DNA from 3 places in the Streptomyces sp. NPDC127190 genome. Region 1 is predicted to be linked to each of the others. Evidence: riboswitches for the same ligand, from Rfam matches in the RefSeq annotation. Region 1 holds a riboswitch; each other region holds the start of a gene.

Region 1 (4,480 bases):
GTCTTGACTGGTCCCTCTTGCCCGCTTGCCCGCCGGACGGCCCTCCCGTCCGCGACCCCGGGGAGACGCATGGCTGCTCGTGCACGCACTCTTCTCCGTCGCCGCGCCGGTGTCCTCGCGGCGGCCACGGCCGCGCTCGCCCTCGCCGGCACCGCGACCGCCTCGGCCGGACCGCCGAAGTGGGCCACGGCACTGCCCCAGGGCCACGACGTGTCGTCCCACCAGGAGCATGTGGACTGGCCCACGGCGCTCGACAAGGGCGCCCGGTTCGTCTACGTGAAGGCGACCGAGTCCACCGGCTACCGCAACCCCTACTTCGCCGAGCAGTACGACGGTGCGTACCGCTCGGGCCTGGTGCGCGGCGCGTACCACTTCGCCCGGCCGGACCGGTCCTCCGGCGCCCGGCAGGCCGAGTTCTTCGTGCACCACGGCGGCGACTGGCGGGCCGACGGCCGGACCCTGCCGCCCGCGCTCGACATCGAATACAACCCGTACGACCACAGGCATCCGTGCTACGGGCTGAGCAACCGGAGGATGGTGCACTGGATCCGGTCGTTCAGCGACGAGGTCGAGCAGGAGACCGGCCGCCCCCCGGTGATCTACACGACCGCCGAGTGGTGGCGGATGTGCACCGGCGACAGCGACGCCTTCGCCGCGCGGCACCCGCTGTGGATCGCCCGGCACGGCAGCTCGGGGCCGGGGGAACTGCCCGGCGGCTGGCAGGACTGGACGTTCTGGCAGTACGGCACCCGGGGCGGGCTGCCGGGTGACCAGAATCTCTTTCACGGCTCGGCGGCCCGGCTGCGTTCCTTCGCCCGGGGCTGGTAGCCAAGGGGCGACTGGGGTGAGCGGGGTCGAAGGCGGCAAACGGGACCCCACTCCCTCGATCAGGACACCGTCAGGCCCGTCTCAGTTCATCTTCCGTTCACCCAGGTTGCCTACGTTCATCCAGCCAACGACCTCGAACGATTGCCTGGGTAAATGGAAAGCTTCTCGCTGATCCTCGCGATTGTGGTGGTAACCGCTCTCGCGTTCGATTTCACGAACGGTTTCCACGACACCGCGAACGCGATGGCCACGACCATCTCGACAGGCGCACTCAAGCCCAAGCTCGCGGTGACCATGTCCGCCGTCCTCAACCTGGCCGGCGCCTTTCTCTCGGTGGAGGTCGCCAACACGATCTCCAAGGGTCTCGTCGACGAGACCGGCATCCGTCCCGAGGTCATCTTCGCCGCCCTGGTCGGCGCGATCCTCTGGAACCTGCTGACCTGGCTGGTGGGCCTCCCCTCCAGCTCCTCGCACGCCCTGATGGGCGGCCTGATCGGTGCCGCCGTGGCCTCCGCGGGCTTCGGCGCCGTGCACGGTGACGTCCTGGTCACCAAGGTGATCCTCCCGGCGGTCGCCGCCCCGGTCGTGGCGGGCCTCGCCTCGATGCTGGCGACCCGCTTCTCCTACGGCGTCGGCGGCGGCGACAGCCAGGCCACCCGCAAGGGCTACCGCGCCGGCCAGATCGCCTCCGCCGGTCTGGTCTCCCTCGCCCACGGCACCAACGACGCGCAGAAGACCATGGGCGTCATCACCCTCGCGCTGGTCGCGGGCGGCTCCCTCGCCCCCGGCTCCAACCCGCCGGTCTGGGTGATCCTCTCCGCGGGCCTGGCCATCGCGCTCGGCACCTACATCGGCGGCTGGCGCATCATCCGCACCATGGGCACGGGCCTGACCGAGCTGGAGCCGCGCCAGGGCTTCGCCGCGCAGACCAGCGCCGCCACCGCCATCCTGACCTCCTCGCACCTCGGCTTCTCCCTCTCCACCACGCATGTCGTCTCCGGCTCGGTGATGGGCGCGGGCCTCGGCCGCAAGGGCGGAGTGGTCCGCTGGTCCACCGCGACCCGGATGGCCGTGGCCTGGGTGCTGACCCTGCCGGCCGCCGCGCTGGTCGGCGCGGGTGCCGAGGCCGTCACGGAGCTGGGCGACTGGGGCACCGCCGCCGTCGCCGTCTTCCTGGTCGCCTCGAGCGCCGCCATCTGGAAGATCTCCCGCCGCGAGGTCGTCGACCACACCAACGTGGTCGAGGAGACCGGTGAGCCGGCCGGCGTGGTGACCACCGCCATCGCCGCCGTGACCCCGCCCCCGGCGGGCCAGATCACCGAGGACCTGACGGCCACCATCGCGTCCCCCGCCGCCGAGCCCACCCCGGTCGCCCCGGCGGTTCCGCCGGCCGCCACCGTCTGACCCGGTCACCCCGGTTACCGGTTACCGAAGGAAGCAACCCCATGAAGATCGACTGGGCGGCCATCGGCTCCGTCTTCGGCGTCAGCCTCGTGGTCACCGTGGGCCTGGTGGCCCTGTTCAGCCTCGGCATCAAGGGCCTGGCCCACCGCGAGCGGGCCACCGCGCAGGGCGACTCCGCCGCCCTCGCCGTCACCGGCGCCTACCTGAGCTTCGCGGCCTGCGCGGCGGCGGTGGCGTACGGGATCTACCTGATCGTCGCCAAGGCCTGACCGCGGACCTTCCGAAGGCTCCCCTCCCCGCACCGCGGAGGGGAGCCTTTTTCATGCCCTCTCCCGCCGTGTCTCCCGCTCCCCTCCCACCCCCCAATGTGGGGATCGGCACACTCTCCCCATGCAGGTCAACAGCGAGTTGACGGCCGTTCCGGGCGCGTGGTGGACTGCCCGGGCCAAGTACGGCGGCAGAAGAGGAAGCCGGTGCGAATCCGGCGCGGTCCCGCCACTGTCACCGGGGAAGAACACCCCGGGAGCCAGGAACTCTCACCGCCGAATCTCGTCGAACCAGGGCGCGGACACCCTGAGTGAGGACATAGATCGCCATGCCGGGCTGCCGATGGACAAGGCCGAGCACCAGGACCCGTACCGGGGCCGCTGCCGATCCGACGGCCGGCTGAGCCGATGGGTGCCGATCGCAGCTACGCGTACGGCGCCGCCGCCGGCCTTCTCGGGGACCTGCTCCTCGGCGATCCGCGCCGCGGCCATCCGGTCGCCGCGTTCGGACGGGCCGCCGCGGCCGTGGAAGGCGCGTTGTGGCACGACCACCGCGGCTGGGGCGCCCTGCACACCGTCGTGTGCGCCGGTGGCGCCGTCGCCCTCGGCACGGCGGCCGCACGCGCCGTACGCCCCTCCCGCGCCCTCTCCGTCGCACTGACCGCCGCCGCCACCTGGTCGGTCGTCGGCGGCACCTCGCTCGCCCGGGAAGCCCGCACCATCGGGCGCGCCCTGGAGCGCGGCGACGTCGAGGCGGCCCGCGCGCGGCTGCCGCACCTGTGCGGCCGGGACCCGCAGGCGCTGGACGCCGACGGGATAGCCCGGGCCGTGGTCGAGTCGGTCGCCGAGAACACCTCCGACGCCGTCGTGGGCGCCCTGGTCTGGGGCGCCGTGGCCGGCGTGCCCGGGCTGCTCGGGTTCCGGGCGGTCAACACCCTCGACGCGATGGTCGGTCACACGTCGCCCCGGTACCGGCGCTTCGGCTGGGCCTCCGCCCGCCTCGACGACGTGGCCGGCTGGCCCGGCGCCCGGCTGACCGCCGTACTCGCCGCCGCGGCCGGACCCGATCCGCGCGGTGCCCTGCGCGCCTGGCGGGCCGACGCCCACCGCCACCCGAGCCCCAACGCGGGCCCGGTGGAGGCGTCCTTCGCGGGCGCCCTCGGGGTCCGGCTGGGCGGCACCCTCTCCTACGGCGGCCGGGTCGAGCACCGGCCCGTGCTCAACGGCGGCGCGGGACGGGCGGTCCGGGTCACCGACATCGACCGGGCCGTACGGCTCTCCCGCCGGGTCGGCCTCCTCGCGCTCGGCGTCACGGCCGCCGCGCGCCTGATCGCGAAGGGACGCGGGAAGTGAACGGTGGTCTCCTCGTCGCCGGCACCACCTCCGACGCGGGCAAGAGCGTCGTGACGGCCGGAATCTGCCGGTGGCTGGTGCGCCAGGGCGTGAAGGTCGCGCCGTTCAAGGCGCAGAACATGTCCCTCAACTCCTTCGTCACCCGGGAGGGCGCGGAGATCGGACGGGCCCAGGCCATGCAGGCCCAGGCCTGCCGGACCGAACCGACCGCGCTGATGAACCCGGTGCTGCTGAAGCCGGGCGGCGAACAGAGCAGCCAGGTGGTGCTGATGGGCAAGCCCGTCGGCGAACTGAGCGCCCGCGGCTACCACGGCGGCCGGCAGCAGAAGCTGCTCGGCACGGTGCTGGACTGCCTGGCCGAGTTGCGGGGCACGTATGACGCGGTGATCTGTGAGGGGGCGGGCAGCCCGGCGGAGATCAACCTGCGCCGGACCGACATCGTGAACATGGGCATCGCCCGCAACGCGCGGCTGCCCGTGCTGGTGGTCGGGGACATCGACCGCGGGGGCGTCTTCGCCTCCTTCTTCGGCACGGTCGCCCTGCTGTCCCCCGAGGACCAGGAGCTGGTCGCCGGGTTCCTGGTCAACAAGTTCCGCGGGGACGTCTCCCTGCTGGAGCCCGGCCTGGAC
Region 2 (4,480 bases), on a different contig from region 1:
GGCGATGACGAACTTGTGCGGGTCCGGGGCGCGGTCCTCGACGACCACGATGTACCGCTCCTCGGTGGCGAGGGTGACCCCGGACACGTCCAGGTCGGACGGGAAGGCGACGAACTTCAGCCCGACCGGGCGGTCCAGCTGCGGGCTGAGCGTGGCGCACAGCGCGTGCAGGAACGCCTTGGCGGTGGTGGGCGGGGTGAGCGTGCGGGCGGTGTCGCGCACCAGCCGGTCGAGGAAGCGCTTGGGGGACCTGTCGGGCTTGGGCTTGCCGAGGTGTCGGGCCAAAGGGGCTCTCCAGGACGTCGGTTCAGGCACTCCCGGCGTCCCCCGCCCGGCCGGCCGACGCCCCCGCGGCGGTCGCCCGCGGGGCGGTCGCGCGCCCGGCCGGCGCGCCCGCGGCGGTCGCTCCCGCGGTCGCTCCCGCCGTCGCTCCCGTGGCGGCGCGCTCGGGGGCCCGCTCGGAGGAGATGATCATCTCGGCCAGATCGGCGAGGGTGGCGAGCTGGCGGGCGTTCATCTGCGGGGCCCGCGCGGCGAGCCGGACCAGTCCGCTCTCGCGCAGCCGCAGCAGCGGGTCCGCCTCGGCCTCCAGGCTCTGCACCACCGGCTGCAACGCCTCGTGCAGCGCCTCGGGTTCGTCGGCGGTGAAGTAGCCGGCGGGCAGGCCGAAGAAGCGGCGCAGCCGGTCGGTGTGCTCCAGGCTCGGCATGCCGCTCTTGCGCCACTCGCTCAGCCACTGCCGGCTGGTCCCGGCGATCCGGGCCAGCTCGTCCAGTGAGTACCGCTTGCCGTCCGGCCGGCGCCGGGTCTCGCGTATAAAGTCCAGCCGCTGGCGCACCCGCTCGGCCAGCCCCGTCTCCGGTGCCCGGCCGCCGGAGAGGAGCTCCACGACGGTGGCGACGGGAATGCCGGTGCGATGGGACAGGTCGGCCACGTCGAGGACCTCCGGCAGCCGCCCCGGCGGCCGTCCGGTCAACTCGCCGAGCCGGTGCAGGGCTTCGGCCAGCTCGGCATAGGCGTCACTCACCGGAATCCCCCCTGGGCCTGTCGTGGTGTCGTGCTCGGTGACTGGCCCGACGAGGTTACCGGGTCGTCGGTTCCCCGGCCAGATGTGACAAGAGCCCCTGCGGAATTAGGCAGCAATCGTTGACAGTTCGGGGTGCGATGGGTGAGGATCACGGCACAGAGAGCAAGATCCGACAGACCCGTCCCGGGTGCCGCCTATGGGGGAGCGGCATCCGGGGCGCCCTGTTCGCCTCGCACGAGAAGCCTGACCCCCTTCTCCACGCGACTGCCATGGACTCCCTTACGCCTGGCCGTCGTGCACACGTTTGGTGAACCTCTCTCTGCATGAAGGTGAGGCGTCGATGACGCAGCCCGTCCTTCTGCTCGGGGCCGGCCGGGCCGCGTACGGCGAGTTCCCGCTGGCCCGGATCGCCGCCGGCCGCCCGGTGGTGCTGGTCGCGCCCGCGCCGCCCGCCTGGGCGCGGCCGTACCTGGCCGGCCATGTCGCCGCCGATCCGGGCCGGGAGGCGGAGACGGCCGAGGCGGTCCTGCGGTACACGGCCCGGCACCGGGTCGGCGGCGTCCTGACCTGGTCCGGGCGGTACGTCCGCAGCACCGCGCGGATCGCCGCCTGGCTCGGACTGCCGGGCCTGCCGTACACGACGGCCGCGACCTGCGCCGATCCCTCGGCGGTACGGACCCTGCTCGCCCGGCACCGGGTGGTACCGGCAGCCGTGGAGGACGCGGAGGACGCAGAAGGGCCGCTGGTGTCCGCCGTGGCCGTGGTCCTCGACGACGAGGTCCGCATCACCGCACTCGTCCGTACGACCCCGGCGCCGCCGCCCGCCGAGGGCGCGCTGCGGCACTCGGTGCACGCCCATGACCCGCTGCTGCACAACCGGTTCCTCCGCCAGACCGTCGAACGCGCCGCCCGCGCCCTCCGGCTGGCCCACACCGTCGCCCATGTCGGCCTGCGGCTGACCTCCCGCGGTCCGCGGGTCACCGGGGTCACCCCCTGTCTGCCGGGGGACCTGGTACCGCTGCTGGTGGAGGAGGCCACCGGGGTCGACCTCGCGGGCGCCGCGGCGACGCTGGCCACCGGCGGCCTCCCGGACGTGTCGCCGACCCGCCAGCGGGCCGCCGCCGTCCAGTTCGCCCGCCCCGCCCCGCCCGCCGGCCGGCCCGCGCACTGGGTGGTCACGGGCGAGGACACCACGGAGTGCGAGCGCGCCCTCGACCACCTGACCCGCTCCCACCCGCGACCGGCCCTGTCCGACGCACCGTGGGAGCCGCGCGCGGCCTGAGCCGGTACGGGGCACGGCCCCCTCGGCGCGCGGCCCGACCCGGTACGGGGCACGGCCGCCCCTCGGCGCGCGGCCCGACCCGGTACAGGGCACGGCCCCCTCGGCGCGCGGCCCGACCCGGTACGGGCACGGCCGCCCCTCGGCGCGCGGAGAGCTGCCGGTACAGTGGCTGGGTCGTCATCACGCCCGTACGGGAGGAAGCCGGTGCAATTCCGGCGCTGACCCGCAACCGTCAGCCACCCTTGTTCTTCCGGGTGGTGAGCCGGAGCACCCGTGCGGGACGTTGACCGGCTCACGTGCGTGGCGGCCCGCCGCGCACGGCACCGTCGAGGTCTACGGAGCCGAGCCGCCCGGGGCCTTCCCGCGCGCTGCCCGGCTCCCCGCAGGAGAGGCAGTCGCCGATCATGAACGTCCGCCGCAGCGCAGCGGCCCTGGCCGCCATAGGCGTGCTGGCCGCCGCCGCACCCGCCACGGCAGCCGGCCGGCCCCCGGCCTCTTCTCCCTCCCCCAAAGCCGCGATCCCCTCCGGCCTGTACGGCACCACCGACCCGACCTACGACGGGGTGTGGCGCCAGTCGCTCACCCTGATCGCCCAGCGCACCCTCGGCTACCGGCCCGCCCCCGCGGCCGTGGACTGGCTCGCCGGACAGCAGTGCGCCAACGGCGCGTTCGCCGCCTTCCGCGCCGACCCGGCGCGGGCCTGCGACAGCAAGGTCACCGTCGACACCAACAGCACGGCCGCCGCCGTACAGGCCCTCCAGGCGGTCGGCGGGCACGGCGGCGCGGTCGAGAAGGCGGTGCACTGGCTGAAGTCCGTGCAGAACAAGGACGGAAGCTGGGGCCTCTACCCCGGCGGCACCGGCGACGCCAACTCCACCTCCGTCGTCATCGGCGCGCTGTCCGCGAACGGCACCGACCCCGCGGACGTCCGCACCTCCGGCAAGTCCCCCTACGACGCCCTGGCCGCCTGGTCCGTCCCGTGCGACCAGGACGGCGGCGGCGCCCTCGCTTACCAGCCGGACAAGAAGGGCAAACTGGTCGCCAACGCCGACGCGACGGCCGCCGGCGTGCTGGGCGCGCTCGGCAAGGGCTTCGTCGCGCAGGCCGGCAAGCCCCCGGCGCACGACACGTGCACCAAGGGCGGCCACCCCACGCCCGCCCAGATCGCGGACAACGGCGGCGCCTATCTGGCCTCGGCCCTCGCCAAGACCGGCCACCTCATGTCCACGCTGCCCGGCGCCACGGACCAGCCGGACTTCGGCAACACGGCGGACGCGGTCGTCGCGCTCGCCGCGGACGGCCGGGTCGAGCAGGCGAAGAAGGCGTACGGCTGGCTGGAGAAGCACGCCTCCCCCTGGGCGGCGCAGAGCGGCCCGGCCGCGTACGCCGAGCTGATCCTCGCCGCGCACGCGGTCGGCGCACAGCCGGGCGACTTCGGCGGCACCAGCCTGGTGCACTCCCTCAACACCCTCGGCCCAGCTCCCCACATGTCCGCCGAGCAGCAGGAGAAGAAGAAGTCCGACGACAACTCGACGTTCGGCGTCTGGTGGTTCGTCGGCGTCTGCCTCGTCGCGGGCATCGGGGTCGGCTTCCTGCTCAGCGGCCGGAAGAAGCGGCAGCCGTGAGCGTCGTCCGCCGTACCGCGCCCGCGCTGCTCGCCGCGCTCGCCCTGCTGCTCGGGGCGACGGGCGAGGCGCGGGCAACCGGCTACCGCTACTGGTCCTTCTGGGAACGCACCGACGGCACCTGGACCTACGCCACCCAGGGCCCCTCGACCGCCCGCCCCGACGACGGCGCCGTCCTGGGCTTCCGCTTCGCGGTGAGCGCGGACTCCGCCGACGCGAGCAGGCCACGCGGTACGGCGGACTTCCACACCGTCTGCGCCGCCGTACCGGCGCGGCCGGGCACCAAGCGGGTGGCCCTGGTCCTCGACTTCGGCACCCCGGCGGACGCGCCCTCCGGCGAGACGCCGCCGGCCCGCCGCACGGCCTGCGCGCGGGTGTCCGGCGACGCCTCGGCCGCGGAAGCGCTGGCGAGTGTGGCCAAGCCGCTGCGGTACGACACCAACGCCTTGTTGTGCGCGATCGACGGGTACCCGCGCAAGGGCTGCGGGGAGGCGGTGTCCACGGACCACAGCAGCGGCGGCGCGAAGAGCAGCCCCGCGGGCGGGG
Region 3 (4,480 bases), on a different contig from region 1:
CAGCGTCATCGGCAGCGTGGAGCGGGCCGTCGCCCATCTCGTGGAGGCCCACGGCGGGGCCTTCCCGGCCTGGCTGGCCCCGGTGCAGCTGGTGGTGCTGCCGGTCGCCGAGGAACAGGTGGCACAGGCCGCGGAGGCGGTCGCACGGGCCCGGGAGGCCGGGCTGCGGGCCGAGCTGGCCGGGCCCGAGCAGGGCACCCTGGGCGCCCGGATCCGGGCGGCGCGCCTGGTGCCGTACCAGGCGGTGATCGGCGCGCGGGAGGCGGACGCCGGGCTGGCGGCCGTACGGCTGCGGGACGGACGGCGCCCGGGCGAGCTGCCGGTGCCGGAGCTGCTGCGGCGGATCGGCGAGCGGGTGCGTGCGCGCGGCGCGGAGCTGTGGACCTGATCTAGGGTTTGAACGTCGGTACGACGAAGGAGTCAGCTGTGACCGGTCAGCCCATCCCCGTGATCATCGACTGCGACACCGGCGTGGACGACGCCCTGGCCCTGCTGTTCGCCGTCCGCCACCCGGGACTGGACCTGCGGGCGGTGACCTGTGTCGCCGGGAACACCGACGTCGACGGCGTGGTCCGCAACACCCTCACCGTGCTGGAGCAGGCGGGCGCCCCGGACATCCCGGTGGGCCGGGGTGCCGAGCGCCCGCTGCTGGAGCCCGCCCGGCCGGCGCAGCATGTGCACGGCGCCGACGGCATGGGCGACCTCGGCCTGCCCGCGCCGTCCCGCACCGCCGCCGACGTGGACGCGATCACGCTGCTGCGCCGGGAGATCCTGGCCTCCCCGCGCCCGGTCACCCTGATCCCCACCGCGCCGCTCACCAACATCGCCCTGCTGCTGCGCACCCACCCCGAGGTGACCCGCAACATCGAGCGGATCGTGTTCATGGGCGGGGCGGTCGCCACCGGGAACGCCACACCGGTCGCCGAGTTCAACGTCTGGCACGACCCGGAGGCGGCGGCGATCCTGCTCACCGCCGGGGTACCGATCACCATGTACGGCCTGGACGTCTTCATGCGGGTGGTGGTGGACACCCCGGACGTGCACCGGCTGCGCGCCAGCAGCGAGCCCGGCACCCGGCTGGCCGGCGAGCTGCTCGCGCACCGGCCGACCACGCAGGGCGAGGAGCCGGAGGCGGAGGAGGCGGGCGGCCTCGGCGACGCGGGCGCGGTGTGCGCGGTCGCCGACCCGCAGGGCATCGTCACCCGCCGCCTCCCGGTGGAGGTCTCCCTGGCCCCCGGCCCGGGCCGCGGCCAGACCATCGTGGACCGCCGGCCCCGGCCGGGCGAGTCCGAGATCCACGGTGAGGCCCGCGAACAGGCCCTGGTGGACGTGGCGTTGGACGTCGACGTGGACCGGTTCGTGAAGCTGTACCTGGAGACGGTCGAACGCTAGGGCGTCCTTTTAAGAGGGCCCTAGTCGGACAGGGTGGAGGCGCGCGCCGTCCAGCGTTCCTCCACCCGCGCGAACCTCCAGTACGCCAGCGCCGCCGCCCACACCACCACGAACAGGCCGACGATGACGTAACCGGCGCTGTCCAGGTTCACCCCGGCGATCCAGCCGGTGACGGAGTCGCGCAGGTCCAGCTTGTCGTGGACCACGCCCACCAGCTCGATCGTGCCGATGAAGAAGGCGACGGCGATGGACAGCCCGGTGATGGTGAGGTTGTAGAACACCTTGCGGACCGGGTGCGAGAACGCCCACTGGTAGGCGAAGTTCATGAACGTGCCGTCGAGCGTGTCGAACAGGCACATCCCGGCGGTGAAGAGCAGCGGCAGGCACAGGATCGCGTACCAGGGCAGGCCCGCGGCCGCGCCCGAGCCCGCCATCACCATCAGCGTGACCTCGGTGGCCGTCTCGAAGCCGAGGCCGAACAGGAAGCCCACCGGGTACATCTGGCCGGGGCGGGAGACGGACCTGGTCAGCCGGCCGAGGAAGCGGTTCATGAACCCGCGCGAGTCCAGCTGCCGTTCCAGCTCCCGCTCGTCGAAGGTGCCCGCGCGCATCGACCGGAAGACCCGCAGGATGCCCAGCAGGGCGACCAGGTTGAGGGCCGCGATCAGGTAGAGGAAGGCGCCGGCGACCGTCGTACCCATGAAGCCGAGCACCTGGTGGGTGGTGGACTTCTCGCTGGTCACCGTGCCCGCCAACCGGGTGCCGCCGGCGATGAGCAGCGCCAGCAGCACCACCACGCTGGAGTGGCCGAGGGCGAACCAGAAGCCCACCGACACCGGCCGCTTGCCGTCGGCCATCAGCTTGCGGGTGGTGTTGTCGATCGCGGCGATGTGGTCGGCGTCGAAGGCGTGCCGCATGCCGAGGGTGTAGGCGGTGATGCCGAGACCGACGCCGAAGACGTCCCGGCCCACCTTGTAGTGCCCGGGGGCGACGAGCAGGAAGAGGATGCCGAAGGCGACGACGTGCAGGGCGACGATCACCGCGAGCAGTCCGGCCGTCCTGACCGTGTCCTCGCGCTGCCAGCGGAAGGCCGCCTTGTCGGACGCGGGCAGGGTGGTTCCGGGCAGGTTCATACGGTCAGCTCCAGCACCTCGTGGATCCTTCATCAGTGCCGTGGCCGGTCTCCTGGCTTACGGGTCGTGCGTTCGTCGCCCCTGCCTTCCCGGTCGTACGACCAGTGGCCCGGCGGATGCCGGACGGGACGGGAACTCCCCGATCACAGTGGCGAGGGCCGCGTCGATCTCTCATCGACTTCCCGAGCACCACGGCCCGCCCACCGTAGGGGGCCCGACCATCTCCTGCATAGCTGCACAACCGGGCAGGTATTCAAGATCACATACCGGCCTGCGAGGATGTGGGCATGCATCTCGTGCCTGCCGACCGCGCCGACCGTCGCACCATCGACGGCCACCGGGTGTGCGACGCGATCGCCGCCATCGGCGACGCGGGCCGTCTGCGCGCCTGGGCCGACCGCTTCTCGCTGCTCGCCGATCCCAACCGGCTCGCCCTGCTGCTGGCCCTGCACCACACCGGGCCGCTCGCCGTCTCGGACCTGGCCGTCGCCACGGGCATGAACGACCCGGCGGTCTCCCAGGCGCTGCGGCTGCTGCGTGCGGCGGGCGTGGTGGCGGGGGAGAAGGAGGGGCGGGTGGTCCGCTACCGGGTGGTGGACCAGCGGGTGCGGGGCTTGTTGGAGCACTGCGGGGAGTGAAACGCGGCGCACCTCGCCGCTGAAGGTTGCTTTTCCGGGCAATGTGGACAGGCTCTCTCCTGTCGTCCTTCCGAAAGGGAGCCCGTATGGCCCGTATGGCAGAGTCCTCGCCGGACCTCTCCTCCCGGAACCCCGACTGGTGGCGGCAGGCCGTCATCTACCAGGTCTATCCGCGCAGCTTCACCGACGCCGACGGTGACGGCCTCGGTGATCTGCGCGGCATCACCGAGCGCCTGGAGCATCTCGCCGAGCTGGGCGCGGACGCCCTGTGGCTCAGCCCCTTCTACCCCTCCGAACTCGCCGACGGCGGCTACGACGTCGCCGACCACCGGGACGTCGACCCCCGGCTCGGCACCCTGGACGACTTCGACGCCCTGGTCGCGAAGGCGCACCGGCTCGGGCTGAAGGTCGTCGTGGACATCGTGCCGAACCACACCTCGCATCTGCATCCCTGGTTCCAGGAGGCGCTGCGGGCCGGGCCCGGCTCACCGGCCCGCGACCGGTACGTCTTCCGGCCCGGCCGGGGCGAGCGCGGCGAACTGCCGCCCTCCGACTGGCAGTCCGTGTTCGGCGGCAGCGCCTGGCGGCGGGTGCCCGACGGCGCCTGGTACCTGCACCTCTTCGCCGCAGAGCAGCCCGATCTGAACTGGGAGCACGAGGACGTACGCGCCGACTTCCGGGCCACCCTGCGGTTCTGGGCCGACCGGGGCGTCGACGGCTTCCGCGTCGACGTCGCCCACGGCCTCGCCAAGGACCTCTCCGAACCGCTGCGGGACATCGGCGGTATCGGCGCGACCGGCGAGGAGGCCCTGCTGCGGGTGGAGCCGGGCACCCACCCCTACTGGGACCGGGACGAGGTGCACGAGATCTACCGCGACTGGCGCAAGGTCTTCGACGCCTACCACCCGCCGCGCTGTGCCGTCGCCGAGGCCTGGGTGCCGGGCGCCCGCCGGGCCCGGTACGCGCGCCCGGACGAGCTGGGCCAGGCCTTCAACTTCGAGTACCTGGAGGCCCGGTGGGACGCCGGGGAGCTGCGCCGGGTGATCACCGAGGAGCTGGCCACCGCCCGCGCGGCCGGGGCCGCCGCCACCTGGGTGCTCTCCAACCACGACGTGGTCCGGCACGCCTCCCGGCTCATGCTGCCGCCCGGCACCGACCCCGGCGCCTGGCTGCTGTCCGGCGGCACCGCGCCCGCGATCGACCCGGCGGCCGGACTGCGCCGGGCCCGCGCCGCGACCCTGCTGATGCTGGCGCTGCCCGGTGCGGCCTACCTCTACCAGGGCGAGGAACTGGGCCTGCCGGAGGTCGCCGAGCTGC

Evidence for each region. Region 1 has a riboswitch for cobalamin ahead of ACFVIU_RS16715 (cobalamin biosynthesis protein). Riboswitches for the same ligand answer to the same signal wherever they lie in the genome.
Region 2: linked by a shared signal. The riboswitch ahead of ACFVIU_RS25200 (prenyltransferase/squalene oxidase repeat-containing protein) and the one ahead of ACFVIU_RS16715 (cobalamin biosynthesis protein) in region 1 are both predicted to bind cobalamin.
Region 3: linked by a shared signal. The riboswitch ahead of ACFVIU_RS09595 (HoxN/HupN/NixA family nickel/cobalt transporter) and the one ahead of ACFVIU_RS16715 (cobalamin biosynthesis protein) in region 1 are both predicted to bind cobalamin.

What each region holds. Positions count from the first base shown of each region.
Region 1 is NZ_JBHXVE010000009.1:184,136-188,615, reverse strand. Features, by position in the region: gene ACFVIU_RS16730 (lysozyme) at 70-828, shown strand; gene ACFVIU_RS16725 (anion permease) at 982-2,232, shown strand; gene ACFVIU_RS16720 (hypothetical protein) at 2,274-2,501, shown strand; cobalamin riboswitch at 2,648-2,791, shown strand; gene ACFVIU_RS16715 (cobalamin biosynthesis protein) at 2,907-3,851, shown strand; gene ACFVIU_RS16710 (cobyric acid synthase) at 3,848-4,480, shown strand, end outside.
Region 2 is NZ_JBHXVE010000017.1:135,404-139,883, forward strand. Features, by position in the region: gene ACFVIU_RS25185 (hypothetical protein) at 1-285, opposite strand, end outside; gene ACFVIU_RS25190 (helix-turn-helix domain-containing protein) at 308-1,027, opposite strand; gene ACFVIU_RS25195 (hypothetical protein) at 1,368-2,309, shown strand; cobalamin riboswitch at 2,470-2,603, shown strand; gene ACFVIU_RS25200 (prenyltransferase/squalene oxidase repeat-containing protein) at 2,714-3,934, shown strand; gene ACFVIU_RS25205 (SCO2322 family protein) at 3,931-4,480, shown strand, end outside.
Region 3 is NZ_JBHXVE010000004.1:327,617-332,096, forward strand. Features, by position in the region: partial or broken gene thrS (threonine--tRNA ligase) at 1-388, shown strand, start outside; gene ACFVIU_RS09590 (nucleoside hydrolase) at 427-1,392, shown strand; gene ACFVIU_RS09595 (HoxN/HupN/NixA family nickel/cobalt transporter) at 1,413-2,525, opposite strand; cobalamin riboswitch at 2,550-2,734, opposite strand; gene ACFVIU_RS09600 (ArsR/SmtB family transcription factor) at 2,813-3,163, shown strand; gene ACFVIU_RS09605 (glycoside hydrolase family 13 protein) at 3,259-4,480, shown strand, end outside.